Regions from separate parts of the Vibrio sp. T3Y01 genome, predicted to be linked through region 2. Evidence: riboswitches for the same ligand, from Rfam matches in the RefSeq annotation. Region 2 holds a riboswitch; the other holds the start of a gene.
The links. Region 2 has a riboswitch for cyclic di-GMP ahead of gbpA (N-acetylglucosamine-binding protein GbpA). Riboswitches for the same ligand answer to the same signal wherever they lie in the genome.
Positions count from the first base shown of each region.

Region 1: another riboswitch for cyclic di-GMP. It lies ahead of F0232_RS07555 (TfoX/Sxy family DNA transformation protein); the one in region 2 lies ahead of gbpA (N-acetylglucosamine-binding protein GbpA).

Region 1 is NZ_VTXJ01000005.1:141,573-157,062, forward strand. It holds gene aroA (3-phosphoshikimate 1-carboxyvinyltransferase) at 1-752, shown strand, start outside; gene F0232_RS07515 (YciN family protein) at 815-1,060, opposite strand; gene topA (type I DNA topoisomerase) at 1,500-4,130, shown strand; gene glgC (glucose-1-phosphate adenylyltransferase) at 4,655-5,884, shown strand; gene glgA (glycogen synthase GlgA) at 5,874-7,328, shown strand; gene F0232_RS07535 (alpha/beta fold hydrolase) at 7,616-8,413, shown strand; gene F0232_RS07540 (DUF2007 domain-containing protein) at 8,536-8,853, opposite strand; gene F0232_RS07545 (TVP38/TMEM64 family protein) at 8,883-9,563, opposite strand; gene F0232_RS07550 (DUF3316 domain-containing protein) at 9,933-10,292, shown strand; gene F0232_RS07555 (TfoX/Sxy family DNA transformation protein) at 10,395-10,985, opposite strand; cyclic di-GMP riboswitch class I at 11,113-11,198, opposite strand; gene purR (HTH-type transcriptional repressor PurR) at 11,369-12,373, opposite strand; gene torD (molecular chaperone TorD) at 12,690-13,337, opposite strand; gene torR (two-component system response regulator TorR) at 13,593-14,306, shown strand; gene elyC (envelope biogenesis factor ElyC) at 14,412-15,266, opposite strand; gene cmoM (tRNA uridine 5-oxyacetic acid(34) methyltransferase CmoM) at 15,382-15,490, shown strand, end outside.
Region 2 is NZ_VTXJ01000010.1:79,699-95,188, forward strand. It holds gene F0232_RS12895 (DUF3820 family protein) at 1-112, opposite strand, end outside; gene F0232_RS12900 (DUF3313 domain-containing protein) at 125-796, opposite strand; gene F0232_RS12905 (transcriptional regulator) at 893-1,246, opposite strand; cyclic di-GMP riboswitch class I at 1,569-1,658, shown strand; gene gbpA (N-acetylglucosamine-binding protein GbpA) at 1,730-3,196, shown strand; gene cyoE (heme o synthase) at 3,307-4,245, opposite strand; gene F0232_RS12920 (heme A synthase) at 4,235-5,290, opposite strand; gene F0232_RS12925 (hypothetical protein) at 5,365-5,973, opposite strand; gene F0232_RS12930 (SURF1 family protein) at 6,033-6,932, opposite strand; gene F0232_RS12935 (DUF2909 domain-containing protein) at 6,844-7,074, shown strand; gene F0232_RS12940 (cytochrome c oxidase subunit 3) at 7,097-7,981, opposite strand; gene F0232_RS12945 (cytochrome c oxidase assembly protein) at 8,011-8,634, opposite strand; gene ctaD (cytochrome c oxidase subunit I) at 8,646-10,307, opposite strand; gene coxB (cytochrome c oxidase subunit II) at 10,304-11,506, opposite strand; gene F0232_RS12960 (phospho-sugar mutase) at 11,958-13,664, shown strand; gene F0232_RS12965 (LysE family translocator) at 13,769-14,401, opposite strand; gene F0232_RS12970 (fumarylacetoacetate hydrolase family protein) at 14,552-15,184, opposite strand; gene F0232_RS12975 (porin) at 15,460-15,490, opposite strand, start outside.

The sequences.
Region 1 (15,490 bases), on a different contig from region 2:
TTTTGATGGCAGCACCGTTAGCAGAAGGTGAAGTGACCATCAAGATTGAGGGTGAATTGGTTTCTAAGCCATACATCGATATCACGCTACACATTATGAAACAATTTGGTGTGGACGTGGTCAACAATGACTACCAAGAATTTGTTATTCCAACGGGTCAATCATACAAAGCACCAGGTGATTTCCTTGTCGAGGGCGATGCATCTTCCGCGTCTTACTTCCTAGCAGCAGCTGCGATTAAAGGCGGTGAAATTAAGGTAACGGGTATTGGTAAAAACAGTATCCAAGGTGATATCCAATTTGCTGATGCACTCGAAAAAATGGGTGCTGAAATTGAATGGGGTGATGACTACGTTATCTCTCGTTGTGGTGAGCTGAAGGGCATTGATATGGACTACAACCACATTCCTGATGCAGCAATGACGATTGCGACCACTGCACTGTTTGCAAAAGGCACAACAGCGATTCGTAACGTCTACAACTGGCGTGTGAAAGAGACCGATCGTCTTGCGGCCATGGCAACCGAACTACGTAAAGTTGGTGCTGAGGTAGAAGAGGGTGAAGACTACATCATCGTTAATCCAGTGGCTGAATTGAAACATGCGGCGATTGATACTTACGATGATCACCGTATGGCAATGTGTTTTTCATTGGTCGCGCTAAGCGATACGCCGGTAACGATTAATGATCCAGGTTGTACATCAAAGACATTCCCTGACTACTTCGACAAACTGAAGATGCTGAGTCAATAAGAATGCTAAGTTGATATAAGCTCAGGAAGTAAAAAAGCTTGCCTAAATGGCAAGCTTTTTAATTACTGCTGAAGCGTAAATTCTTTTGAAAGATGGTGCGCTAAGTATTTAAACATGTTAAATACTGCGGTTGTATTCTCTGTCGGCATCCCATTGCTGTCTAGGAAGTATTCGCCTTTGAAGACGAGTACATCGTCTTTCTCTACTACGCTGTTTGCGCGCATGCCTTCAATGTAGTCATCATGTGATTGGATAATTTGGTTTGCGATAAGCAGTAAATCAAATTCTGCTATTACTTTCTTTGTCATGAGTTTATCTCTGATAACTGAATATAACGTTGAGTTTATGGTGTCGAACTAGAAATTCAATGATTTCACAACCGATTAAGAGAGTCTTTTCGAATATCCACAATTTATTTTGTGATTTATGGCAAAAATAATGGAATGGGGCTCGCGTTCGATTCATGGACAAGCTTAGTATGAGCCCGTTTAGAGTTAGTGCCTGATGAATAGGCCCTTGCTAGTATTCTTTTCGAGTACTTTATAGCTTCTTTATATTGTGACCCTTTTATCTGTGAGTCGACGAATTGTCGAGCGATCAGATCCAATTTTGAAAAAAGCGGTTGATCTTCTAGTAATCTCGCACAATAGTAAAAAAAGAAGCAATGAATTTAGAATATCATGCGTAAAAGCCCACAAGTTAAATTGTTGGTGCTAAAGCATCGTGATTAAGGACGTTAGAGTCAATATGGGTAAATCGCTCGTTATAGTGGAGTCGCCGGCCAAGGCTAAAACTATCAATAAATACCTTGGCAAAGACTTTGTCGTTAAGTCGAGTGTAGGTCACGTACGTGACTTACCAACGGCAGGTCAAAGTACTGGTAAAAAGGCTGCTGCAGTTTCAACAAAGGGTATGAGCCCAGAAGAAAAAGCTCGTATCAAGAAAGAAAAAGATCGCAAAGCTCTTATCAAAAAGATGGGTATTAACCCGTATAAAGAGTGGGAAGCAAATTACCAAGTATTACCGGGTAAAGAAAAAGTTGTTGCTGAACTGCAAAAACTGGCTGAGAACGCAGACCATGTTTATCTCGCAACCGATTTGGACCGCGAAGGAGAAGCTATCGCATGGCACCTTCGTGAGATCATCGGTGGCGATGAAACGCGATACAAGCGAGTGGTGTTTAACGAAATCACCAAGAACGCAATTCAACAAGCTTTTGAAACTCCAGGTGAGCTAAACATCGATGGCGTAAACGCACAGCAAGCACGACGTTTTATGGACCGTGTTGTTGGCTTTATGGTGTCACCTCTGCTTTGGAAGAAAGTAGCACGAGGCCTATCCGCTGGCCGTGTTCAATCAGTTGCTGTAAAGCTTCTTGTTGAGCGTGAGCGCGAGATCAACGCCTTTATTCCGGAAGAGTTTTGGGATGTGCATGCTGATACCAAAACAGCAGAAAAAACAGATTTTAGACTTCAAGTAGCTCAGAAAGACGGTGTTGCGTTTAAACCTGAAAACGAAGCGCAAACGCAAGCTGCATTGAGTGTTCTTGAGAAAGCACAATACGAAGTATGTAAACGTGAAGACCGCCCGACGAAGAGTAAGCCGTCTGCACCGTACATTACTTCAACGCTTCAACAGGCTGCGAGTACCCGTCTTGGTTACGGCGTAAAGAAAACCATGATGTTGGCTCAACGCCTATACGAAGCGGGCTACATTACTTATATGCGTACTGACTCAACTAACTTGAGTTCAGAAGCGGTAGAAGCAGCTCGTGAATACATCGGTTCTGAGTTTGGTGCAGAGTACCTGCCACCTAAAGCGCTAGTATACGGTAGCAAAGAGGGCGCTCAAGAGGCTCACGAAGCGATCCGTCCTTCAAGCGTTGATGTTAAGTCAGAAGACTTAAACGGCGTAGACGCAGACGCACACAAGCTTTACTCACTGATCTGGAATCAATTCGTAGCGTGTCAAATGACGCCTGCGCAGTACGACTCAACAACAGTAAGCGTGAAAGCTGAAGAGTACACATTAAAAGCGAAAGGTCGCATCCTTAAATTTGACGGTTGGACTCGTGTTCAACGTCCGATGGGTAAAAACGAAGATACGATCCTGCCTGCAGTGCAAATTGGCGATAAGCTGGATCTCGTTGCATTGGATCCTAAGCAACACTTTACTAAGCCACCGGCTCGTTTCACTGAAGCGGCGCTTGTTAAAGAGCTTGAGAAACGTGGTATCGGTCGTCCTTCAACATACGCGTCGATCATCTCTACTATTCAAGATCGTGGTTACGTGAAAGTTGAACAGCGCCGTTTTTATGCTGAGAAGATGGGTGAGATTGTTACCGACCGTTTAGACGGTAGCTTCAATGACCTAATGAACTACGACTTTACGGCTCGTATGGAGCAGAAGTTAGACCAAATCGCTGAAGGTGAAGCAAGCTGGAAAGGCGTGCTAGATAATTTCTTCAAAGATTTTACCGGTGATCTGGAAAAAGCGGATCTTGATGAAGATGCAGGCGGCATGAAGCCAAACCACATCGTAGAAACTGATATCGAGTGTCCAACTTGTGGCCGTAATATGGGTATTCGTACTGCTTCGACAGGCGTATTCTTAGGGTGTTCTGGTTATGCACTTCCACCAAAAGAGCGTTGTAAGACAACGATTAACCTTGGTGATGAAGAAGGTATTATCAACGTTCTTGAAGAAGATGTTGAAACAGCTGCCCTTCGTGCTAAAAAGCGTTGCCCAATTTGTGAAACGGCAATGGATGCTTATCTGATTGATGATAAGCGTAAGATGCACGTATGTGGTAATAACCCGAACTGTGAAGGTTACGTGGTTGAACACGGCGAATTCAAAGTAAAAGGCTATGATGGTCCGCTTGTTGAGTGTGACAAGTGTGGCTCAGATATGGTTCTGAAGAATGGTCGTTTCGGTAAGTACATGGATTGTACGAGTGAAGATTGTAAGAACACTCGTAAAATTTTGAAAAACGGCGAAGTTGCGCCACCAAAAGAAGACCCAGTACATTTCCCTGAACTTCCATGTGAAAATTCAGATGCGTACTTTGTGCTTCGTGATGGTGCTTCTGGTCTATTCATGGCAGCAAGTAACTTCCCTAAATCACGCGAAACTCGTGCTCCTTTAGTGGAAGAGTTAGTTCGCTTTAAAGACCGTATTTCACCGAAGTTCCAATACCTGACTACAGCACCAGTTGCTGATCCAGACGGTAAGCCGACAGTGGTTCGTTTTAGTCGTAAGACAAAAGAGAACTACGTTCGTACAGAAGTGGATGGTAAGCCTTCTGGTTGGACCGCCTTGTACATTGACGGTAAATGGGAAGTAACGGATAAACGTAAAAAGCCCAAAGAAAAGTAACTGAACGTTATTGATATAAAAAGCAGCCAATAGGCTGCTTTTTTTCGACTCATATATGACTAATTATGCAACTCATTGAAATTGAGTCTTAGTTGTAATTATTTATTAAATTCACAGGGTAAAATAAATTAAGAGATTAATCACACTATCTTATGTAACTGTAACGAATGTGTAACTTAATTAGAATATTGTAACTCACAGATCAGCATTTAGTTGTATACCCGATGTGTGTCGAGTGTTAATGTAATGTTTCGCCCAGACGGTGTAATGTGAGCTGCTTTAAGTCTTAGGAAAGCAATCAGTTTACATAGCACAGAATGGCGTATTAAAAATTGAAATCGGCAGGAAAGTCGATAACGTATATAAAACCAAGTGCAAAGAATAGTGCACACATAACAACGTTTGGCTTAGGATACTGTCACTGTATGTGAATGGATATTCGCTAAGTACCGAAAACATTGTTAGTGCTCATCCCCCAGAGGAAGATACCTCTACGAGCACTGACATCGACAAGCTATAAATATATGGAGAATAAAATGGCTGGTGTATTGGGAATGATTCTTGCTGGTGGTGAAGGCTCTCGTTTAAGACCTTTAACTGAATCGCGCAGCAAACCCTCGGTTCCTTTCGGTGGTAGTTACCGCTTAATTGATTTCGCTTTAAATAACTTCGTTAACGCGGATCTAATGAAGATCTATGTATTAACGCAGTTCAAGTCACAGTCACTGTTCCACCACATGAAAAAAGGTTGGAATATCAGTGGTATAACAGATCGTTTTATCGACCCAATCCCTGCTCAAATGCGCACAGGTAAGCGTTGGTATGAAGGCACTGCAGATGCGATCTATCAAAACCTTCGCTTTATGCAGCTAGAAGAACCGGACCAAGTTTGTATCTTTGGTTCTGACCACATCTACAAAATGGATATTAAGCAGATGCTTGATTTCCACAAAGAGAAGAAAGCGGCACTAACGGTATCAGCACTGCGTATGCCTCTTGCAGAAGCGTCTGAGTTTGGTGTCATTGAGGTTGATGCTGAAGGCCGTATGGTCGGCTTTGAAGAGAAGCCTGCTAACCCTAAACCAATTCCAGGTGACCCTGATTCTGCATTGGTTTCTATGGGTAACTACGTATTTGAAGCAAATGAGCTTTTTGCAGAGCTGGTTGAAGATGCGGATAAAGAAGATTCAACTCATGACTTCGGTAAAGATATCATTCCAAATATGTTCCCGCGTGGTGACGTGTTTGTTTACGATTTCAGTACTAACCGCATTACAGGTGAGAAAGAAGAAGTTTACTGGCGCGATGTAGGTACGATTGACGCGTACTGGCAAGCTCACATGGACCTTCTTGAGAAAGATGCACCATTCTCACTATACAACCGCAAGTGGCCACTACACACTTACTACCCACCATTACCACCTGCGACGTTTACAGACTCGGCTAATGGTCGTGTTCAAATCATCGATAGCTTAGTGTGTAACGGTAGTTATGTTCGTGGTTCTCGTATCGAGAAGTGTGTACTTGGCTTCCGCAGCAACATCGCATCAGCGTGTGATATCAGTGAGAGTATCTTATTGGGCGACGTAAAAGTGGGCGAGGGCTGTGTACTTCGTCGTGTTATCGTCGATAAAGATGCAGACATCGCACCGGGTACACAGATTGGTGTAAACCTGAAAGAAGACAAAAAGCATTACCACGTCTCTGACGATGGTGTAGTAGTAATCCCTAAAGGAGCACGAGTTGGTTACTAAGACTCTCTCGGTACTTTTTGTAGCGTCTGAAGTTGAAGGCTTGATTAAAAGCGGTGGCTTGGCTGATGTAGCCAAGGCACTGCCTAAAGCGTTACAAACACTCGAACAGGACGTTCGAGTGACCATCCCCGCTTACCGCAACATTCCAAATATTGATTCTGCAGAAGTTGTTCTAGCAACAGAGCTCGATCATTGGCCTCATACGGCTTATCAAGTTAAGAAGTTAAGCGTTGAAGGGGTACAAGTGTTTGGTATTGAATGTGCTAAATACTTCGACCGTCCAGAAATGTACGCTGAAAATAATCAGGCTTATGCTGATAATGGCGAGCGCTTTTCGTTCTTCAGTGCAGCATGTTTGGATATGCTTCCTAAGCTTGGTTTCCAACCAGATATTATTCACGCGAACGATTGGCATACAGGCTTTGTTCCTTTCTTGCTTAAATCTCGCTACCAACAGCATGAATTCTTTGAGAACACGCGCAGTGTTATTTCAATCCACAACGCGGTGTTCAAAGGCGTATTCTCATACGATGAGCTGCAATGTCTTCCTGAAATGCACAGTCGTAATGTTCCGGAAGCTGCGGTCAGTGATACGCACGTGACGATGCTAAAAGCTGGTGTCTTGTGCGCTGATAAAGTCAACGCAGTAAGCCCTACGTATGCACAAGAGCTAAAAACAGAGCTTGGTAGTCATGGCATGGCGGCAGAATTTCAATGTAGAGCTTCAGACTTAGTCGGAATCTTAAATGGTTGTGACTACGGTGCTTGGAATCCGGAAACGGATGCATTCCTTCCTCGTAAATACAAAGCGACCAAACACAGCATGGCGCGTGGAAAGTCAGCGTGTAAGCAGAAACTGCAACAAGACGTCGGCTTGCCGGTTATCGATTGTGCCGTGTACGGGATGGTTTGTCGTCTAACGAACCAGAAAGGTGTTCACTACTTGCTGCCTATCATTGAACAATTCTTGAAGAACGATCTTCAGATTGTGATTGTAGGTACGGGTGACCCTGTTTTAGCGAGCCAATTGAAAGAGTTATCGGCACTGCATTCAGAAAAATTCTCATTTGTAGAGGCATACAACAATGAGTTAGCTCACTTAGTTGAAGCCGGTTCTGACTTTTTCTTGATGCCTTCTGAATTTGAACCTTGTGGTTTAAACCAGATCTACAGTATGGCTTATGGCACCTTACCAATCGTTCGCTCTGTCGGTGGTTTAAAAGACAGTGTTGATGATTATGACGAGGAGCCAGAGGTGGCGACCGGCTTTGCTTTTGAAGAGCCGACTCCGCAAGCTTTGTTGGCCGTGCTACACCGCTCATTGTTACTCTATGCACAAAACCCGTCTGAAATTAAGCGTGTTCAGCTTTATGCGATGCAACAAGACTTTAGCTGGGAAGATGCGGCGAAAGAGTATTTAACGATGTATCACTCAGCCATCTAGTCGCCTGTTTAGATTTTTAGCAGGCACTAACATCAAATGGTTAAAAACCTTATTAAATTAAGGCGCTCTGACAACAGGGCGCCTTTTGCTATCTGGTCTGAGTACATCACGTTTAGAAAGACAAAGCTTGCAAACTCATTTAAGTCAGGTAGAAAAGGAAGTGAAGTATTCATGGTGCTAATGATAGGTTTGACACTATTATCACCTAATCTTCTTAATAGCGTGATATCCTTAGTCATCGCCTTGTGATGAGGCCTAGCTCCATTTTTATAATTAAAGCGATAGGTATGTCTGAAAGTTTATTATTTCATAAAACATTTACTCACCCTACTAGCGATGAGTGGGTGGTATTTGTGCATGGTGCCGGAGGTAGCTCCTCTATTTGGTTCAAGCAGATCAAGGCGTATAAACAGCATTTCAACCTGCTCCTCATTGACCTGAGAGGGCATGGTAAATCAGACAACATACTTAAAGAGCTGATATCAAACCGTTATACATTCAAAGCTGTCACGCTTGATATTCTTAAAGTATTAGACCACCTTAAAATCCGCTCCGCACACTTCGTTGGTATGTCGTTAGGAACCATTATTGTCCGTAATGTTGCGGAGTTAGCGGCAGGGCGTGTGCGTTCAATGGTATTAGGTGGTGCGGTAACTAAACTCAACACCCGTTCGCAAGTATTGGTTAAGCTAGGAAATCTAAGCAAACACATCATTCCTTACATGTGGCTTTATAGCCTTTTTGCTTACATAGTGATGCCACAAAAAAGCCAAAAAGAGTCTCGTCACCTGTTTATTCGTGAAGCCAAAAAGCTGTGTCAAAAAGAGTTTAAACGTTGGTTTATATTAACGGCTGATGTGAACCCCTTAATGAAATATTTCAAAGATAGGGAGTTACCGATACCAACCCTTTATCTGATGGGAGAGCGTGACTACATGTTTATCAAGCCCGTTAAAGAAATGGTTGAGGCGCACGAGTCAAGTGAACTGGTCGAAATTGCTAACTGTGGTCATGTGTGTAATGTTGAAAACCCTGAAGAATTCAACCAGCACTCTATCGAGTTTATCCAAAAGCAAATCCAGTGATTTCTAAGTCGGTCATTTGAACTCATAATAGAATTGAAATAAAAACGGGAAGCTATTTGTAGCTTCCCGTTTTTGTTTTGAGGATAAATCAGATGAAGCGGCTAAGACCTCATTAAGCTCGTCTACTCAGGAGAGTTAGCTCCGCATTGCCAACAAGAACCAAATTGTGCTTCGTTCACTTCATGACATTCACTGCAGCGCCACTCTTCATAGATGATAGAATCTTGCTGTTTTTGGTAGTCATTGACAATAGCACGCGCCTTAGTGGCCATTTCTGGCTCATATAGCCATACGTATGGGTCAGTTTCTTCTGTGAACGGGATTTCCCCTTTCAAACCAAACAAACCCTCACCACGGACTTCACAGGCAATATTCTCACTTTCTAGGAGTCCGCAGATGATATGTGCCTCTGTCGGATTTGATGCACTGAAGATTTTCATTGATATAGAACCTTATCCGGCCACAATTATTATTCCGCAACCGGTGCTGAACGAAACTTGCTCATCAACCATTTAGCGATAATTGGGAACACCCCCAATAATGCAAATGACAATAGTACAGAAGGTGAAACGATGCCTGAAAGCGAATCAATTTCTGCGAGTTGGGTACCAGCATTCAAGAAGACTGCAGTACCAGGCAACATGCCGATTTGGCTTGTTACATAGTAGCGAGTCACCGACATGGGTGTTAAGCCCATCAGCAGGTTGATAAGGAAAAACGGAAACACTGGGATAAGTCGCAAAGAAAACAAGTAAAAAGCGCCGTCTTTTTCAACGCCTTTATTAATCGTAGTGAGTTTGTCGCCAAACTTAGTTTGAATCCAGTCTCGCAGTAGGTAACGACTACTCAAAAAGGCAAGAGTTGCGCCTATTGCACTGGCGAAAGATACCAATAACAAACTATTCCAGAAGCCAAACAGCGCAGCACCAAGTAGTGTAACAACGGCTGCTCCCGGGATGGAGAAGGCGGTGATCAATACATATGCGATAAAGTACGTCGCCGCGGCGGCAATAAAGTTACTTTCAATGTAGTCGTTTAGCACCGCTTGCTGTGCTTTGGCGTTTTCGAGCGTGAGGTATTGGCCAAAATTAATGCCTAATAAAACGATCGTTACGACCAATACAATACCTAATATCATTTTCTTACTCATTGATACTTCCTCAAATTTTCAATGCATACCATTAGTATAGATAGACAGGCAAAGCATAGATTAACTTTCATAAGATAATAAAAAACTATTTAGTCTAGGTGATGAATTAGGTTTGACCCGCTAACCCAATTAGTTAGCCTTGTGTTAGTGATATAGATAGATGTGGAAAAATACTCGTTTATTAGAAGGTGGTAACGCTCTACTAGAGACTTGTTTTGCCTAAATTATTTCAATCGTAATAATTTGTACCACGTAAAAAGTGACAAAAAGTTGAAAGAGTTTTGGTCTTGGCTCGTTCTATATACGTAACAATCGAGGCATGAAGATTGTTTTAGATAATTATTCAGGCAGACAACTAAGGAGCTAGCTATGAAATTATTATCAATGATAACGGTTATCGCTACAACAGGCCTTCTCTCTTTCCAAGCTATGGGTTCGGGTATCTATCATAGAGCCGCTGTAGAATCTAAAATCTTTAAAGGGGATGTAGTGGCGAGCCAATCACAGGCTTACGAATCTGGAAAACAAATCTGGATGGATATAAACGGCAAAGGCTCATATGAGCTTAGCAAAATCCTACCTCAAGCATCGGAAAAGGTAGACGTGCGTTCGTTTGAAATTAGAAACGGGAGCATTAAAGTTAAAGAGATAATGAATTCTTCTGGAGAGATTAACTTCGTTCCGATGGTCAAAGTAGACTTTAAGTATAATTATCGCCCATCCTTTTAGGGTATTGATAGAGCATTAAGGCCGCAGACTATCTAACATTCAGAATCGAAAAAAAAGCCGCAGAAATGCGGCTTAGTTGTATAAAAAGGTGTACTGAAAATGTTAATTGACGCGACTGATAAGCTCTTCACGACGTTGCTGCGGGATAACCGACCAATGGGTGCCATTGATCGCCCCCTCTAGTGCCCAAAGCAGTTCAATACTGACGGAGGACGCATGAGAATCCTTGATGGCATTAAATGCGTTTACAGAGCCAGATTCATATAAACGTTCTACGGAATCAATTCCAGCTTTCTTCAACATGCGCTCGGTGGCGAGTCGAAGATTCGGGAGGTCTTTGAGTCGAGTTGGCTTAGCAGCGGACTGTTCAGCTTTCTCTTCTTTTGCAAAGCCCAGAGACGTAGTCGCAAGCTGCAAGATTTTCTCTTGGTCTTGCCATAAGCCTTCGGGTAGAGCGAAATATTTAGTTACGACAGGGAAACCACGCTTTTTGTAGACGTACGGTTGAAACCCTTGTTGCTCGAACTGTTTTGTTGTGCCTTTGTCTGCTCGTATGTGCAACTGGTCATTAACAACCAGAGCAAACATAGTGTCATCAGCAAAAAGACCGAATCCACCAAACATTGAGCGTGATTTTATTTTTCCTAGGGGCTCAAATAACTTCATTGAGTCCTTTAGTATCGGTTTATCCATGTTATTTATCTCGGTGTATTTGAACTACGCCACCAAATAAGCAGGTCCGAGAGATTAGCAAAATGTTGCAATTACATTGTCAATAAGCCGTAAATTACTAAATTATTAGTAGTTACTGCATTTTGCCATCGGTAACCCCGCTACCATACCAACGAGTGGTTTAGGCCGGAAGCTTTGCGTCTCACCTTTTCAAGTGATTTGCCCTGTGCGTGACTGATTGAATAGAATAAAGTTTTTGTTGAATGAGGCTCACACTTGTTATTTCAAAGTGTGATACTGCTTCAATTAATGATCTTTATTATATGAAACTAGGTTTATTTTAGTTGCTGATAAAAAAAACGCACCCAAAGGTGCGCTTGATGAAAATAAACTCAATTTATCAGTTAATTTAACGTTTTAACTGTACTACGTTCAACAATTTCTGGGTGCATTTCGAAGACGCGTTTTTCATGGTCTTTGTCTTTAATACGCTCAAGCAGAATTTCGAAGGCGTTCTTACCGACACGGCGCTTCGGTTGGTGAACGGTAGTCAATGGTGGAGAGAAGTACTCAGCCAGTTCGATGTTATCGTAGCCAATGATAGAGATATCTTCAGGGATACGGATGCCTTTCTGCTGTAGGCGGCTCATCAAGCCTAGTGCCATGGTATCGTTGAAGCAGAATACAGCTGTCGGGCGATCTTCCATATCAACAATTTTGTCAGCGGCTAGAACGGCAGTATCACACTCAAAGTTACCTTCGATGATCATGTCGTCATTTGCAGTAATGTTAGCTTCTTCCAAAGCGCGCTTGTAACCAGCGATACGCTCCACACACGCCGCTTTGTCTAAGTGGCCACTTAAACAAGCAATCTTTGAGTGACCGCGGTCGATTAGGTATTTAGTCGCTAGGTAGCCACCTTCTTCAGAGTTATCGATGATCTTATCTGCTTGAGAACTCTCCGGGCCCCAGTCCATGACTACTTTAGGGATGTCAGCGTGACGGTCTAACATCTCTCTCAGTTCTTCAGTTAGGTCTGAACACATAACCAAGATGCCATCTACACGTTTCTCTGCAAGCATTCGAATGTAGTCACGTTGCTTCTCATAGATACCACCCGTGTTACACAGGATCAAAGTGTAACCTTGACGGTAGCAGTAGCTCTCAACACCATCGATAACTTCTGAGAAGAATAGGTTGGTTGATTGAGTCACTAGCATGCCGATGGTTCGTGTTGAATTACACTTCAAACTACGAGCAACAGCACTTGGTGCATAGTTTAATTCGTCTACCGCTTTATTTACTTTTTCTTGAGTCGCTTCTGCAACAAAACGGGTTTTGTTGATTACGTGAGAAACGGTTGTTGTTGATACGCCGGCTAAGCGAGCGACATCTTTTATAGTGGCCATGGTTTTATCCTATTAGAAGCTACTTTCCCCAAAGTACGGAATGAAGTAGCCGTTAAGCTACCTAACTAAGAGCTTAAACGTGTAGGGCTCTTTGGGTACTAAAGTGTTAAAAAACAAAAAACCGCTATTGAGCGGCTTGTCTTAACACCGAAATGCTCTGAAACTTAATAAGCATAGCATTTCGTGAATGTTTCATATTTTATCGTTTGCGGTCACAATTTTAGACTGACTAGAAAATACTCGCAATAAAATTCACCCAGAAATCCGGGTGAATTGTCACATTCTACTGAATTTATTTACCTAGTCATCTAATAAGCTATTCACCAGCCAAATATTGAGTGTCTAATTGACAGAATGCCAGTAGCAGCGATGATACTGATGCATAGAAACCGAACTCATCAACCTCATGACACTTAACCTTGAACTTTGGAATCCAAGTGAGTAGCTGTTGCTCAATAAACTGCTGTTGAACTTCGAACGACTTTTCTAACTCTTCCTCTGATTCTGTTTCATTAGAGCGAATGATTAGGTTACCTAGGAAGTCGAGTTCAATAGCGATGTGGTCTGCTGGTTCTTTTAGATCTTGGTTAACCACTAAGTTGTGCTTAGCCATGATCTCTTCCATCTCTTTTGCTGGCTTATCGTTTAATAGCCCAGTTTCACCGATGTACATCGAAGCGTAGGGAAGGGCACCATGCTTGTCTGTCTTTAGGAATAGGTCACAAAAGTCAGCAGCCAGTTCCAGTTGTGCATCTTCACGTGTTTGTAAGCGGTTTAGTGCATCAACTAAGCTATCAATCGCAGGTTTGAGTGTTTCATTTTCGCCTAAACCAGTTAAGAAAGAACGAATTTCAACAGAGTGGTAGTGGTCAAGTTCATCTTGAGTGAGCTCTTTGGCGAATAAGCTTGATAACCACCAGTAAATTTCTGCTCTTTGCTCATTGAACGCTTTCGTATCTTTCATTACGTAAATCCTGATTTAGTCTTGTGGTGTTTTTTACACACCAAGGCTGATGACGAGGTTATTTGCGAAATGCAAAGTTACTCGTTAGTAGTAATGCCTATATTGAATTGTGCCAGACGACAAATAGCAAGGTTTAAGATTGTCTTGTATCAAAAAAAATCCATGTTTCTGGCATTTATCTACAGTACCACTAGAATTGTTACTAGTTATGAATAGAATAGTCACCGAAACTATTAAATAAGAAAAGTGGTGTAGATGAGCTATCACGTATTAGTCGTAGAAGATGATGTGGTGACCCGTAGTAAACTGGTTGGTTATTTCCAGAACGAAGGGTACACAGTAAGCGAAGCAGAAAGCGGCGCTCAAATGAGAAACGTGTTAGAAGAAAACAACGTTGACCTCATTATGCTGGACATCAACTTACCAGGCGAAGATGGATTGATGCTAACTCGCGAATTACGCAGTCAATCAGACATTGGAATTATTTTAGTTACTGGACGCACGGATAGCATCGACAAAATTGTTGGCCTTGAAATGGGCGCTGACGATTACGTTACTAAACCCTTCGAACTTCGCGAGTTACTGGTTCGAGTTAAAAACCTACTTTGGCGTATTTCTGCCGCTCGTAAAACAGCAGCAGGTGCGGTTGAAGAATCTGAAGATGAATCAGTGGTTCGTTTTGGTGAGTGGACATTTGATATCCCTCGTCGTGCGTTAAGCAAAAACGGTGAACCAGTAAAACTGACGAAAGCTGAATATGAATTATTGGTTGCGTTGTCTTCTTACCCTAACCAGGTATTAAGCCGTGAACGTATTCTTAATATGATCAGCCACCGAGTAGACGCGCCAAATGATCGTACTATCGACGTACTGATTCGACGCATGCGTGCAAAAATGGAATTCGACCCTAAGAATCCACAAATCTTTGTGACGGTCCATGGTGAAGGTTACATGTTCGCTGGTGACTAAGTCTTGCGGGACATGTTAGTCCGCTAGAATAGTAAATATTAAAAAGCCGAGACATCATCAGTGATGTCTCGGCTTTTTTATGACTCAGTCTTTTATGTAGACTGCTTATTGAGGCTGAGCTGCCGAAACGACATTCTCATCTTCAGCTAGGCTCGAAGCTTCAGGCACGACGATTGGCTCTTCTGCAATATCACTGCTGGTGTCTAGCCAGTCACGTAGGCTTTGCCAAACCAACCCCATGGTCTCATGCCAGTAACGCTCTGTCTGTTCAAGATAAATCGCCTTAGGCATGTACTTATTCCAAGGCTCAACAATACCTTCTTGTGCTAGGTAGTTGGTCGGTGCCGGTAATGGTTTCATACCAGCCGCGTTAAATTCGTTGAGAGCACGTGTCATATGGCTTGCTGAAGTCACCAACACCATTCTTTTATTCTTAACGAACGCAGCGGCTTGGCGGGCTTCTTCCCAAGTGTCTTTGGCTGTTTCCAGCAGAATGATATCAGGCTTTGCCACACCGAGTGCTAGGGCTACCTTAGCCATCATTCGTGCGTTGCTGACTTCTGTACCAGCGCCGTAGCCAGAAAGAATCAGTTTAGCGCCCGGGTAGAGGCGTAAAATGCGAATACCTTCACTCAAACGCATCAAGCCTGTGCGACTCAGTTCAGATGTTGGTGGGATCTGGTCATCAACGACGTGGCCGCTACCAAGAACCATCACGTAATCGACGGTTTCGTCGACAGGTAAAAATGCAGTGTGCTGCCTTTCCATTGGCATTAATAGTTGACTAGAAACTGGCTGGAAAGCGATTAGGAAAATACCACAGAGGGCTGAGAGGGTAATTAAGCAACCAGTCTTTCTTTTAGTAGTAAACATCACTAGGGCTAAGCCCAGAAATGCGAGAATTAACATTGCTGGTAGTGGCATCAGTAATGAAGACACTACTTTTTTCAGCTCAAACATATCCGAATAGTCCGAAAAAACATCACTTAGTAGTAAAAAGAGACATCGCCTCTTTATTCCTGAAATTCCTGTGACAGAATAGCAGGCACGATAGGACATAATAACTCAAGTAGCCGTGACTGAAGACCGTAATTTCGACGATATTGCCCACAAATTTGCAAAAAATATTTACGGCTCTGACAAAGGAGAGATCCGTCAGATCATCGTATGGGAAGATTTAGAAC
Region 2 (15,490 bases):
TATCAAACCACAGCAAATATTCTTCAGGTAGGTCAATCAGTGTGCGGCCCGCATACTTTCCAAATGGCATCTGCATTCGAGCCAACTTAATCAGATTCTCTTTCTCTAGCATTGTTCGGTCTTTCTATGCGTCATCGATGTTCTGTAGAGTATCACCTAAACGTTCAACCCAATAGTTGATTGCATCTTTGGCGTCATCAAGTGAATCGATCATAGTTGAAAAGTCCTTATTTCCGGCTTCACGATCGATCGCTGCGAACAGTGGTGTGCCATCTTGAGCGTCACTCACCAGCAGCTCGACACTCGCACTACCAACATTGGTGTGCTCTCCTGTCGCAACTTTTGAGATGGTCGACATGGCAAGACCAAAAGGTAAGACACTACTGGTAACGGCTAAGATAGGATTTGGCGTTTCAACGTTACTCAATGCGATACTCAGGCGTAACGTTTTGCCCGTCGGCTCACCAACGATCACTTTGTGAGGTGATATTTTCTCTTCTAATCGGTTCACCATGTGGTCGGTAAGTTCCTGAATTTCTTCTTGATCTAACGAACCTTCTTCGGCAAGCACAAAGATTTGGTCAATGACGACAGAATCATAGTCATCCAACTTACTCTTCAAGCGGTCGGCGTCACGCAGCCCTAATCTTGCCCAAACGAGGTCAACTCCCCCGTCAGGGCCAGGCTGAAAATCTTCATAAGTGGTGAATTTGGTAGCAGTCTTGATTGGGCCGCCTGCACAACCAAACAAAAAGATGCTGGTTGCGACAAGCAAAAATAGTTTTAGAGGATTCATAGCGCACTTAGGTTGGAAGAAAAACACCCAAGTATGCTATACCATATGTGAAAAGTTTGTAGAAAAAGGGGCTATAACTCAGAGCTAACTCTAAAATTAGTTGTGTTGAACAGTGTGAGCATACTCTACGATAACTTGATTTCCTTCGATGTAAGCATTTTGGATCTCTCCATCAACACTCATTCTACTTTTCAGATAGACCACTTTAGGACCAGAGTCATTTCCTTCTTTAAGTGACGGGAATACGTTTCTCGGTTCCAAGTGAAGTAGACGACAGAAATGGCTCACAAATGACATAGTCAGCGGCGACTCCCCTCGCAACATATTTGAGAAATCAAGCTGACTCATTCCAAGCTTCTTTGAAAACTCCATCTGAGTGATTCGCATTCGTGATTTTTGTGACATCCACGTTTGGTACAACGCTTCTCTATCTTGTTCAGTGAATTCCATACTGACTCCTTTATATAATTCATACCAATTAATTGTCCGGTTTTTCATACATAACGTGTCAGGGTTTGGTTAGTGGAAACCAAAGGTTTGGTTTTGATATGCGCTCAATCGTTATCAACAACTAAAGTTAAGCACCCAAACCATTCACAAAAGCAATTAGAGCAAATACTTTCTTAATTTATTTCAATTACTTATGAGTTAACAAACGAATCATATAGCAAGTTAATTTGTATTAAGAATTAAAAGTTCGAGATTAGCATTCCACATTTAAATCGATTGATTCGCATTTATAAAACTCGTTGGCTACATTCCGCTTGCTTAAACGCACTTCTGGCAAACTATTTGAAAGAATAGGACGCAAAGCCACCGGTCTGTCGACAAATATTCTGTCTATGATAGCGGAGCTGCCACTTAATAGGATTTAAGTGCAAATGCATGCCGGAGTGTTCTCTTTTTGTCGGCCAAATACAGTAAGGACAAATAATGAAACAACTCCCAAAAAAATCACTCATCGCACTGTCGCTGCTAAGCGTTAGCGGTGCAAGCTTCGGTCATGGTTATGTTTCGGCATACAATAATGGCGTAGCAGAAAGCCGTGTAGCTCTATGTAAATTCCCTGCGAGTGATACACAAGAAAAAAACACTAACTGCGGTGGTATTCAATATGAACCACAAAGTGTGGAAGGCCCTGAAGGTTTCCCTGAAGTCGGCCCTGTCGATGGAAAAATTGCCAGTGCGCAATCTTCTTTAGCAGCAGCGCTCGACGAGCAAAAAGCAGATCGCTGGGTTAAACGCCCTATCAAGTCTGGTTCTCAATACTTTGAGTGGACGTTCACGGCAAACCACAAAACTCGCGATTGGAAATATTACATAACTCAACCAGACTGGAATCCAAACCAACCTTTGGCACGCAGTTCTTTTGACTTAACGCCATTCTGTGTTGTTCAAGGCAATATGGAACAACCGCCGATGCAAGTAAGCCACCTATGTAATGTGCCAGAACGCGAAGGTTATCAAGTGATCCTTGCAGTATGGGATGTGGGTGACACTGCTGCAGCTTTCTACAACGTTATCGATGTGAAGTTTGATGGTGACGGTCCTATCATTCCTGACTGGGATCAAGGTGGTCAAATCAACCCAACACAAGACCTGAATGTTGGCGATGCAGTTTACACTCGTGTATTCGACCAATCTGGTGAGAACGCTTCATACAGCACTGAGCTTGTGATTGAAAATACAGAACAAGGCAAAGCCAATAACTGGTCTTACGCGTTGGCATCGAAGATCAACCAAGAACAGACCCAAATTAAAGCGGGTCAATTGAACGATCAAGGCGATTTCGCACCGGTATACGGTTCGAACCCTGTTTATCTAAAAGCAGGCTCTGGCTTCAACAGTGTCGAAATCGGCTACAAGATCGATACGCCAGAACCAGAACATGAAATTGAAGTAACTGGTTTAGAATCAGAATACATCATCGATGAGAGCCAGCCTACACAGCTTGATCTTACTCTAGCGGCAACGGGCAATGTTCAAGCAGAACTCACGGTATACAACCACCATCGCGAAGCGCTTGCATCTCAAAAATCTGAGCTACAAGACGGGCAAGTTGAAGGTGTTCAACTGACGCTTTCTAAATCTGAAGCTGGTCACCACATGCTTGTGGTAGTGACGAAAGATGACCAAGGCAACTTAGTGGATCAGAACACGCTTGATTTCCACCTGATGGACGAGCAAACACCGCCACCAGCGGGCGATTACGACTTCGTATTCCCTGAAAGCATTGACTCTTACACCGCGGGCACGAAAGTACTAAGCAGCGACGGTAGTATTTATCAGTGTAAAGAGTTCCCATACTCTGGTTACTGTGTTCAATGGGCACCAACGGCAACTCAGTACGAACCTGGCGTAGGTTCACACTGGCAAGATGCTTGGAACAAAGTGGACTAATTATTAGTAAGGTAATTACTTTCAAGTACGTAAGCTTGTGTAATTAGTCAAACAAAAACGGATGCCCAGAGCATCCGTTTTCTTATTCAGCAACAGCAGAAATGCGGTTATCAAAGTAGATAGTGGTCTGCCAACAAAGCAACAAACAAGATCATGAGATGATAGATTGAGAACTTAAAGGTCTTCATCGCCATGTTCGGCTCATCGCGATACTTCAATACCCAGGCAGAATAAACAAACCCACCGTTGAGCAGCAAAGACGCGCTCAGGTATATCCAACTGCTCATTCCAACCAATACTGGCAGCACACACACGATGCTCAGCAATAGTGTATACAGCAGAATTGAAGTCTTGGTGTAAGTTATCCCATGTGTCACAGGCAACATCGGGATATCTACCTTGGCATATTCGTCACGACGATGAATCGCAAGCGCCCAAAAGTGAGGAGGTGTCCAGATGAAGATAATCATCACCAGTAGCCATGCGTTGGAGTGCAACTCGTTAGTCACTGCCGTCCAACCCAATAAAGGTGGCATTGCACCTGCGATCCCTGCAATGACAATGTTCTGTGGCGTCGCTCGTTTTAAATACATGGTATAGATAACCGCATAACCTAATAGACTCGCAAAGGTTAGCCAAGCCGTAAGCGGGTTAACTAACAAGGCTAAAGTCACAAAGCCAAGTAAACCGATACCTGCCGCAAAGGCGAATACTCGTACACTGCTGAGCTCACCCGATGGTAAAGGACGACGATTAGTACGAGACATTTGCCCATCGATCTTCTTGTCGATCAAGTGATTAAATGCAGCGGCTGAACCCGCCATCAACCCTATCCCTATCATGCCAAATAATGCTTGCTGTAATGGCAATCCATTAGGCACCGCTAAACACATGCCGACTAATGCTGTTAACAACATCAAAGCAACCACTTTAGGCTTGGTCAGTGATAAATAGACCTTCCAAGCTGCTTTGTTTTGAGCAGCAACTTCATGACTTGAAGCGGTATCTTGAACCACAATTTGATGCTGTGTTGAAGTTCTACTGACCATGATTACCTCCTTGTAATACACTGTTCTTTACCAAGCGCTCACTTGGTTTTCGTTGCCACACAACAAAGTTTGTCACAACCAGGCTGACAAGCAGCATCGCCGCAACTAAGTTATGAAGCACTGCCACTGAAATCGGTAGATGGAACCACACGTTACTGATCCCTAAACTGACTTGCACGGCTAATACCAATGCCACAATGACACCCAGTTTTTGGTGCACTGTTTGACCAAGCTTCCACAACTGATACACGACCATTAGCACCGTTATCGTTGCCACAATAGCGCCAAACCTATGCATGATATGTATGGTGAGCCTTGCGGGATACTCGAGCACACCAAACTCATAGTTATCATGCCCATGCTGTGCAAAGTCGAACGCATTCTTAAAGTCTAAGTAGCTTGTCCAACTCCCTTCACAGATAGGCAGTTGAGTACATACCAGCGCGGCATAATTTGAAGACGTCCAACCGCCAAGTAAGATCTGTCCAATAACAACCATCAGGCCAAGTAACGCAGCAAACTTGCTCGTCGCCGAGTATGTCGTTTCACTGAACCGAGTCTGGAAATTAGAGAGGCGACAATACAGTAGGCAGAGCAGAGACAGCAGAGTGAACCCTCCCATCAAGTGCGCCATCACCACAACAGGCATCAGTTTGAGAGTCACTGTCCACATCCCTAACAAAGCTTGAAAGATCACCGTTGCCGAAATAAGTAGTGGTAGCCCAGCAGAGGTGATGTTCTTCTTAATACACCAAACGACCACAACAAAGATAAGAAGCCCTAATGAACCAGCAAAGTAGCGATGTATCATCTCTATCCATGCTTTATCTGCCTCAAGAGCGCGTTCAGGGAATTGGAGATTAGCTTGGTTCACCGCTTGTGCATCTGAAGGTACCGTGAGCTTTCCGTAACACCCAGGCCAATCAGGGCAACCAAGTCCAGCATCCGATAATCGGGTATAGGCACCGAGCACAATCACTGTCAGCGTCAGTAAGATGGTCACTCGCATCACGAGCATGAGCAAATCAGGGGCTTTGTTCTGCATCGTTTATCTCCCTATAAGTATTCCTTGTCGCTGCTAGAGTTCAGCCACCGCGGTCAAACCGAATCACTTATCAGCTACCCAACACGCGACAGTTTAAGAAGCTTTCTCAAATCATGAATCATGCCTTTAGACTGCCCGACTAACTGCGATGGTTCTGAGACACTTTTGTATTCCATAACGAGTTGCCCAAGGGGATCAATGATAACAATCGAAGCTGGTGCGAACTTAGTGCTCAACTGCTCCCCACCAGACAGAAATGACAAATCAGGTTTGTTAAATGCTCCTGGTAATGCATCCCCTTCAGAAACAAAAACTACAGCTGTCACTCGTTCTTTGTTCTTCCCCAGCGCTAAATAGCTTTGGTTCAAGTAATGGAGTTGTTGTTCACACAAGCTATCGCAGTCTGTTGGCGCAATGTAACCCACCAACCACCCTTCTCCTTCCATCGGCGCGGTCAGCCCAAAATCTTGTAGAGTAACTCTTGGCTCAACTAACTCCCCACTGTTTGTCACACCAGATGTGTACCAATTCTGCTCTAATACAGTTTTAGCGATAATGGCAGGTAAGGCGAAGACCAAAATCAATCCGATGAGCACAAGTCGACCACGTGAGCGGCGCTGTTTAAACGCAGCAAGATTAGCATCGGTACTTTCCTTTTTAGTTTGTGTTTGAGACTTATCCATTTTGATTCCCTGTATTAGTCGCTGCCGATCGCTAACCGTGTTTATGTCGTTGCAAGCATTTACTTCTTATTCATGTGACTATGTTTCTTCAAGTACCTAAAACCAATCAAAAGCATCAGCGAAAGCAATACCGCAGCCATCACAAACCATTGAAATGAGTAACCAAAGTGCTTCTCAGACTTCATCGCCGTCGGACGCCATAACATTTCATAAGGCCATGAATCCAAGCTCTGAGGTTGAAAAATGAACGGCAACACCTCTTGTCCTGTGTATTGTGATAACGCTTCTATGTTGATGTTTTGAATCCTTTTCGGCGTCGTGTTTTCTAGCCCAAGTTCCTGACTTAATGGATTCACTGAACGAGTGTACAATCGCCCAGACATCTGGATAGGTAGCGTGATCTTTCCTATTTGTGGTAGCTCCCTTCTGTCATTACTCGCTGCAACGAATCCAAGATCGATCAAAAGCTGTTTTCTTCCATCTTGAGTTTGAACCTCGCCCAGCATGTAAATCACATATCCCACCGTTCCTTGATTGATTTGATTGTCCAGCAAGAGAATTAAACCACTCGGTTTCACTAATTCGACGTCAGCTTTCAAGCCATTTAAGGTCGAAAGGGGCACCGACTGCTGAGTTCCAACGCTTGCCTCTCGCCATTCAGTGAGCACTGTATCTAGAGGCTTAGGAGGTTGCATTGCTCTTTGCGATAGCTGCTGCTCATAACGTAGTTTCTCGTTACCTCTATCTAACTGCCATAAACCCAACTTGATTAAAATGCCGACTGAAACCAAAGTTAAAGCAACCGCAAACCAAAAACCTTTACTGCGGAACTTTCGCTCATCATGATTCAAACGGTTTGGAGTTATCACTATGGCGTCACCTACCTTTATCCTGTTATTCAAAGTTGTGTTGGTTGCCCTGCTGTTTTTCATCGCATTCAACCTAATGAAAGGGCTCATCCAAATCGCCTCGAGCAAACACAATGGCAAAAAGCTGAGTCACTTCTTGGGGCGTCGAGTCATGTGGTCAGCCATTGTTGTGCTACTGTTATTGCTTGCTTTAGGGTCAGGAGTAATAGCTCCTAACCCTCGTCCCTATTAAGCCCTTTAGCTCTGTCGCTTCGCTAAAGCACGTATACAAACACGAATAACCCTAACCAAACCACATCAACAAAGTGCCAGTACCAACTGCCGGCTTGGAATGCAAAATGGTCTTTGGGTGTAAAATGATCTTTGGCAACCCTAGCTAACAAGACGATTAAAAAGATCGTCCCTAAGCAGACATGTAAACCATGGAAACCCGTCAGTAAGAAGAAGGTGTTGCCATAGATTCCCGATTGAAGAGTAAGGCCCATATCTTGATAAGCATGGATATACTCTTCAACTTGGAAAAATAGGAAGAACCCAGCCAGAACGATGGTGATCTCTAACCAAACGATTAATGCCATGCGCTTGTTTTGTTCGAGGCTTAGATGGGCCATATGCAGCGTGATGGATGAAAGCAATAGGATAATGGTGTTTTTGAGTGGAATTCCTTGCCATGGCATAGCTTGTGTTGTTACGCCATCCGGTGTCGTAGTCAGCGGCCACATTGATTGGAACATTGGCCACAATACTTCATGAGTCATTTCATTGTTGCCCGCCCCGCCAATCCATGGGACAGAAATCATACGAGCGTAGAACAGCGCGCCAAAGAAAGCACCGAAGAACATGATTTCAGAAAAGATGAACCAACTCATGCCTTGCCTGAAAGAGCGGGATATTTGCTCAGAATAGAGGCCGCTCAAGGATTCTGTAATCACGTTGCTAAACCAACCCGCAAGCATGTAAAGCAACACCGCAAACCCGACGAACAACACAGCCTTACCGAACACACCGCCAGCGGCATCAGTGCCCATGTTTTGCACGGTTAACCCTGCTCCAACCGCAACAAGAAATAGCGCAACGGCACCGACTAATGGCCAATGGCTTTGATGTGGAACGAAATAAACTTCCTTTTTAGAACTCATCGCTCAACTCCTTTTGTTGATTCTGGTTCCTAGTTACTCGCGATTACATTAGGCTCGGCACTACTTGATTCCCCGACCACCTCATTCGTAATGTTAAATAGCGTATAAGAGAGCGTCAGTGTGTGAATCGATTCTGGAATATCTGGCTCTATGTAAAATATCAAACCCATTTCAGCGCTTTTATGCCCCTCTAATGGCTGCTGGTTAAAGCAGAAGCATTCCATCTTATTAAAGTAAGTCGCCCCCATCCCTGGAGATACTGAAGGCACAGCCTGCCCCACTAGAGAGTTTCCTGATAAATTTTTGGCGATGTAATTCGTTTGAATTACCTCACCGGGGTGAACCTCTAACACACGATCTTCAGGAACGAACTGCCAGGGCATATCAGGTTTGATGTGCGACATAAACTCCACACGAACTGTGCGAGAATAATCTGGCTGCATCCCACGTGGCTGTACCGCAGACACGGTATTAGTTTTGCCGTTGATTCCCAAAGCCTCGCACATCACATCGTAGAGTGGCACCAAAGCAAAACCGAAGCCAAACATCGCTACCACACTCAATACCAAGTAACCCGTTAGCTTTTTAGTTGATCGCTTCTTGGTTGACCGCTTTGGTTGGTTTTTATCTAGTTCGCTTTGCTTATCACTCATAGCCCATCTCCCTAATCGACTTTAGGCGGATGAGTAAAAGTATGATGAGGCGCAGGGCTTGGTACCGTCCACTCTAACCCTTCAGCACGTTCCCATGGCTTGCTTGGTGCTAGCTCGCCGCCTTTCACACACTTGATAACTAGCCACAAGAAGATGAGTTGCGATAAACCAAAGGCGAAGCCCCCTATCGACACCACTTGGTTAACGTCAGCGAACTGGATAGCGTAGTCTGGAATACGACGTGGCATCCCCGCTAAACCTAGGAAATGCATAGGGAAGAAAAGAACATTCACTGAGATTACTGACGTCCAGAAATGCCATAGACTGAGCTTGTGGTCGTACATATGACCAGTCCATTTAGGTAACCAATAATAAGCGGCGGCCATTATCGAGAACACGGCACCAGTCACCAGAACGTAGTGGAAGTGAGCCACTACAAAATAGGTGTCGTGGTATTGGAAATCTGCAGGAACAATGGCGAGCATCAATCCAGACAAGCCACCTATCGTGAACAGAACGATAAAGGCAATGGTGAACAGCATTGGGGTTTCGAAAGTCAATGCGCCTCGCCACATGGTTGCGACCCAGTTAAAGACTTTCACGCCTGTCGGCACAGCAATCAACATGGTGCAATACATGAAGAACAGCTCTGCAAAGACGGGCATCCCCGTGGTGAACATATGGTGTGCCCAAACTAAGAAGGACAAGATTGCGATACTACAGGTCGCGTACACCATTGAGTGATAACCGAACAAACGCTTGCCACTAAATGCAGGGATAATTGCTGAAACAATACCAAAGGATGGCAAAATCATGATGTAAACTTCAGGGTGCCCAAAGAACCAAAATATGTGCTGGAACATGACGGGGTCACCGCCACCGGCCGCATCGAAGAAGCTCGTCCCAAAGTATTTGTCGGTCAACACCATGGTCACGGCCCCTGCGAGAACTGGCATTACGGCTATCAGCAAGAAAGCGGTAATTAACCAAGTCCAAACAAACATTGGCAATTTAAACCAAGTCATACCCGGAGCTCTCATGTTCACGATAGTCACGATAACGTTGATCGCGCCCATGATTGAGCTAATACCCATGATGTGAACAGAGAATACAAACAAAGCTGTGCTATCTGGGCCATACGTCGTTGAGAGCGGTGCGTAGAATGTCCAACCAAAGCTAGGACCGCCCCCTTCAGTAAACAAAGATCCAATCAAGATTAGGAAGGCGAAAGGTAGAATCCAGAAACTGAGGTTGTTCATTCGAGGTAACGCCATATCTGGAGCGCCGATCATCATAGGGATCATCCAGTTGGCGAGCCCTGTGAATGCAGGCATTACCGCGCCAAATACCATGATCAAGCCATGGACTGTGGTCATCTGGTTGAAGAAATCAGGCTCAACAAGCTGCAGACCCGGTTGGAATAGCTCCGCACGGATCACCATCGCCATCGCACCGCCAGTTAGGAACATGGCGAAACTGAACCACAGATATAGCGTACCTATGTCTTTATGATTGGTTGAATACAGCCAACGCGCCCATCCTTTAGGAGCGGCATGGGAATCGTGATCGTCCGAAGGTAAGTCATGGCTGTCTAAGGTACCATCTAAAGTATGACTTAGAGCCTGGTCTTCTGCAGGCGCCGATTTCACCGGCTTTTCGATTGGTGAACTCATAGCTGCTCCTTAGCATCACTTTGTGCTTCATCCGCAGAGCCTTCCGCTCCACCCGACTGTTTAACCTTATAGGCATTAACATCTGAAGCTTGAACCACATCGCCAGTGTCATTCCCCAAAGCATTTCGTTGGTAGGTCACGACTGCTGCAATCTCTTTCTCAGTCAACTGATTGTCGAAGGCTTGCATTGCCGTGCCTCCTCGACCGTAAACAATAGTGTCGATATGAACATCTACATCTCCAAGAGCAACTGGGCTACCTTTGATAGCAGGAAACGCTCCGGGTATACCTTCACCGTTTGCTTGATGACATACGGCACATCGAGTTTTGTATACCTCTTCACCTATGGTGTTCAACTCTTCCAAAGAAAGTGACGCGTCTAACGCATCTTGAGCCGCTTGTTGTGCGGCAATCGTTAGCTCTTTCTGTTCTGCTAACCATGCGTCAAACTCATCTTCTGCCATGGCATGCACTACTATCGGCATGAAGCCGTGAGCACGACCACAAAGCTCTGCACACTGTCCTCGGTAAACGCCTGGTTCATCAATTTTTGTCCAAGCTTCGTTAATGAAACCCGGAATGGTATCTTTTTTAACGGCAAAGGCCGGAACCCACCAAGAGTGAATCACATCATCTGAAGTCATCAAGAAGCGAACTTTTCGATCGACAGGAAGGACGAGTGGTTTATCAACCTCTAGCAAGTAATGAGCGCCTTTCACTTCAATGCCTTCGATTTCTTTATCACTGGTTGCCAGCAAGCTGAAGAATTCAACATCTTCGCCAAAATAACTGTAATGCCATTTCCATTGTGAGCCAGTAATTTTAACTGTGAGTTCAGATTGGGAGGTGTCTTCCATCGCTATCAAGGTTTTAGTAGCGGGAATCGCCATTGCGATGAGAATAATAATAGGAATGATGGTCCAGAGGATTTCAACTTTGGTACTTTCATGAAAGTGAGCGGCCACCGCGCCCTTCGACTTTCGATGCCTCAGAATCGAATAAAACATAACACCGAACACAACGAAGGCGATTGCACAGCAGATGTAGAAGATCAACATGTGAAGTTCATACACTTGACCACTGATCTCTGTTACACCTTGTGTCATGTTATATTCGCTACTCGCATTCACCCACGGCGAAATCGACAGCACAACAAAACTGTTCAAAAGCCACGCTAGCCTAACCAGTAATCTTTTCAAAAGATCTCTCCTTATCCTTCCTAATTGGATACATGCGACCTAAATGTCGTTGCGAACCCAACAGCACTCATTGCTGTACCGGCTTCGCATGAAAAGGCTGAATCTCAATCTACTACTCTCGTGAGCACAGCCTATAACGGGCTGCTAGAACCTCTTAACTTACCGACTTATACGTCTATCAAAGTCTGGAGGTTTCAACGAAAGATTCAAAAACGGCGAAATTGTTCAATTTTGTTATATTTATGTAAAAGGCTAGTTAGTGATATCCAATTGTTCAAGGTAAGTTTACTTACAAAATAGTCAATTATTTAGAATGGCTTAGCCCACTTGTCTTTGTCGTTGGAATTTATTTTTAATCGAGTTTTACGATTGCTTTCATGGAAATGATAATCAATATCACTTAAATTAATCCCAACAGTAAGTCATACCGACATAAAAAGGTTCAGTGATTATGCAAGATGCTATGAATTGGTTAGCGAGAGACCCAGATCCAAGAACTCGTGAAGAGCTACAACACCTCATCGATGAGGGGGTGCATGACGAATTAGAAGACCGCTTTACGCAGCGATTAGAATTCGGAACAGCGGGTCTTCGAGGTAAAGTAGGATGTGGCCCAAACAGAATGAACCGCTTAGTCATTCAAGAAACCGCGACTGGGCTTGGTCACTATCTAATTGAACATGTAGCAAACGCGACCATGAGAGGTGTCGTTGTGGGCTATGATGGCCGATTAGATTCAAAGCAATTCGCGATTGATACCGCTTCAGTACTGACGGCTTTAGGCATCAAGGTTTATCTAACATCGAATGTAGCTGCGACCCCTATCGTTGCTTTTGGTATCGAGCATTTCAACGCAGCAGCGGCCGTTGTGGTGACTGCTAGCCACAACCCACCTGAATATAACGGCTTCAAGGTATACTGGGAAAATGGCGCACAAATTATACCGCCTCATGATGCAGGTATTGCCGCTGAAATTGACTCCGCAGCGACTAAGCCAATCCCTTTGATGAGCCTCAGTGATGCAGAAACGCAAGGCAAGTTAGTGTGGCTCACCGAGGGTTACTATCAAACCTACCGCGCTGCGATCAACAAAAGCCCATTTGTAAAGAACGATATAGAGTCTGCTAATACCACCATCGCTTATACAGCAATGCATGGGGTGGGCGCGCAGATGGCAGAAGATCTTCTGCACGACTCGGGTTTCCATAAGGTATTCAGCGTTGCAGAGCAAAGAGAACCTGATGGCCACTTCCCAACGGTGAATTTCCCTAACCCAGAAGAAAAAGGGGCAATGGATCTTGTGGTTAATCTAGCAAAAAGCGTCGATGCAGATATTGCTTGTGCTAATGACCCTGATGCGGACCGATTTGCGGTTGCAGTAAGAACAGATGACGGCTCATACAAAATGCTGACTGGCGATCAGGTCGGTGTGCTATTCGCGCATTACTTGTTATCAAAACCTCACACCAAAAATCAATTGGTGGGTAACAGTATCGTATCGTCTACCCTGCTTGAGAAAGTCGCTAACTCTCACGACGCTACCTACTTCCAAACTCTGACCGGGTTTAAATGGTTAGCTAACATTGGCATGCATTTGGAAGATGAACAGAACGAATTCCTATTCGCCTATGAAGAGGCGCTAGGTTATACAATTGGAACTCAAGTCCGCGATAAAGATGGTTTGTCAGCCATTGTCGTTTTCGCACAACTGGTCGAGGAGCTAAAATCTCAAGGTCGAACAGTGTGGGATCTTCTGGCTCAGATTTCCTTTGAACATGGTGTTCATACCAATGCGCAGCGTAGTATCGCGCTGGACCCAGATTCACCTTCAATTGGCTCTAAGCTTCGCGCAGCACAACCAAAAACAATCAATGGCATTGCGATATCTGTGATTGAAGATCTTCACTCTTCGCTACGCTTCATTACTGGTGGTGCAACAGAGGAGATAAACCTCCCTGCGAGTGACGTACTCATCTATCATCTCGAAGATGGTTCTCGCATTATCGTCCGCCCATCGGGCACAGAGCCAAAGGTTAAGGTTTATTACGAAACCGTGACAAAATTTGAGGGGACAGAAACCTATGACGACACTCGTCAGCGAGGTGAAGAATATATGGATAAGCTCATCGAACAACACCAGAAAGAGCTGAACTCTTAACGGATTAACGCATTAAGAATGCATCAGTTAAATTAAAAATGGACGCTCTAAGCGTCCATTTTTCTTTAAACATCTGGTTGCGGATAATCGCGTTTGGTTGTTACTTATGAAGTGAAGAAAGAAGACAGCATCCAAACCGCTAACACAACAAATACGCCACCCATCACTTTCTGTTGATAGGTACGAAACTTAGCATTTTCTACCAGTGACTTACCGATGGTACCTACCAGAGCTACAAGCAAGAAGTTGAACGTTAAGCCTAACACATTCAGTAATAAGCCTAGCACCAACATCTGCTCGCCCGATGTAGCCTCAATATTTGTCGACACAAACTGAGGTAAAAACATCACAAAAAACACTAGAGCTTTAGGATTAAGCAGGTTACTGATCAGCGCTCTTTGGTAGTAAGCCTTTGCGGCAAAATTATCAGTCAGTTCAGGTGCGTTGCCCTGCTCTGTTCGCAGGCAGTCCCACCCCATTTTTAGCAAGTATGTACCACCTAATAGGTGGAGAGCATTCAAAGCAACAGGGCTCATTGCGATTAATGCAGATACACCCATCGCCGCTAAAACAGTAAGAATGATCCCTGAAGTCGCGTTACCTAAGCTCGCAAAGACACCAACCTTGCGACCATAACTCATGCTTGAGCTAGCAATCAGCAACATATCAGGACCAGGTAAAAGAAGAAGAGCGACGACGGCAGTCAAGTAAACAGGCAGAATGGTTAAATCGATCATGAGGTTCAGCATTGATAAAAATGGAGGCGGATTTTATATCAATTACCAACACCCTTCCAGATGCAATCAGTTGTACCGCAGCCAAAATATCGAATTAAAAACCAACATCATAAAATCAGACCAAATTATTAACTAAATCGATAACAATAATTAACTCGCGACCCACTCGATCTCTATCAATGTCGTCTCACCATACTTAAGGCGGCCAAGGAAAATATCACCTTGGTGCACTTCTCCGACGCCTTTCGGGGTGCCCGTCATCACTACATCGCCATCTAGCAAAGTCGTGTAAGAAGAGAGCTCTTCGAGGATTGTTTGTGGGGAATATAGCATCTGCTCAACGTGTCCTTTCTGAACACGAACACAGTTAATAAACAGCTCTAGATTCAAGTCTTCGAGATCCAAACCTGTCGTGGGCACAAAGCGACTGAGAACGGCAGAACCGTCAAACGCTTTAGCGCGCTCCCAAGGCAAGCCTTTTGCTTTCAAGCTACTTTGCAACTCGCGCTTGGTCAGATCTAACCCTAAACCTACCGCTGAGTATTGACCGTTTTCAACGATGAAACAGATTTCGGCTTCATAGTGTAGGGCTTCTTGATGAAAAGAAGAGAGAGAAGAAGTTACGCTAGTAGAGGGCTTGTTGAACACCACCATAGCGTCTGGGATCGCGTTGTTAAGTTCTTCAATATGATCGACATAGTTACGCCCAACACACAGTACTTTCGTCGGTGTCGCTGTTCGTTTCGAATTCATTAACTGTTCCTGATCTACAACGCTGCTCATAGTTTATCCCTGAACTATTTTTGGAATGCAGAGTTTACCTCATCCCAAAGAGAGAATCTTCGACAAGCTGGCTACTGATCTCTAAATTCTGATCTTTAGCTCAATTCGCTCATTGGGAAATTTTCATAAGGAGATCGGGACATTCCGAAGTGGTCATTCAAAACGAAAAAAGCCCTCTCCAACCAAAAGGTTTGAGAGGGCTTAGCATGGTGTCTAGGACAGTATCCTAAAAGGTAAACCTAAGGAGTAAACACTATGCTAAATCAGTCTGCGACTTATAGGTAGTAACGAGCACCGATAGTCCAC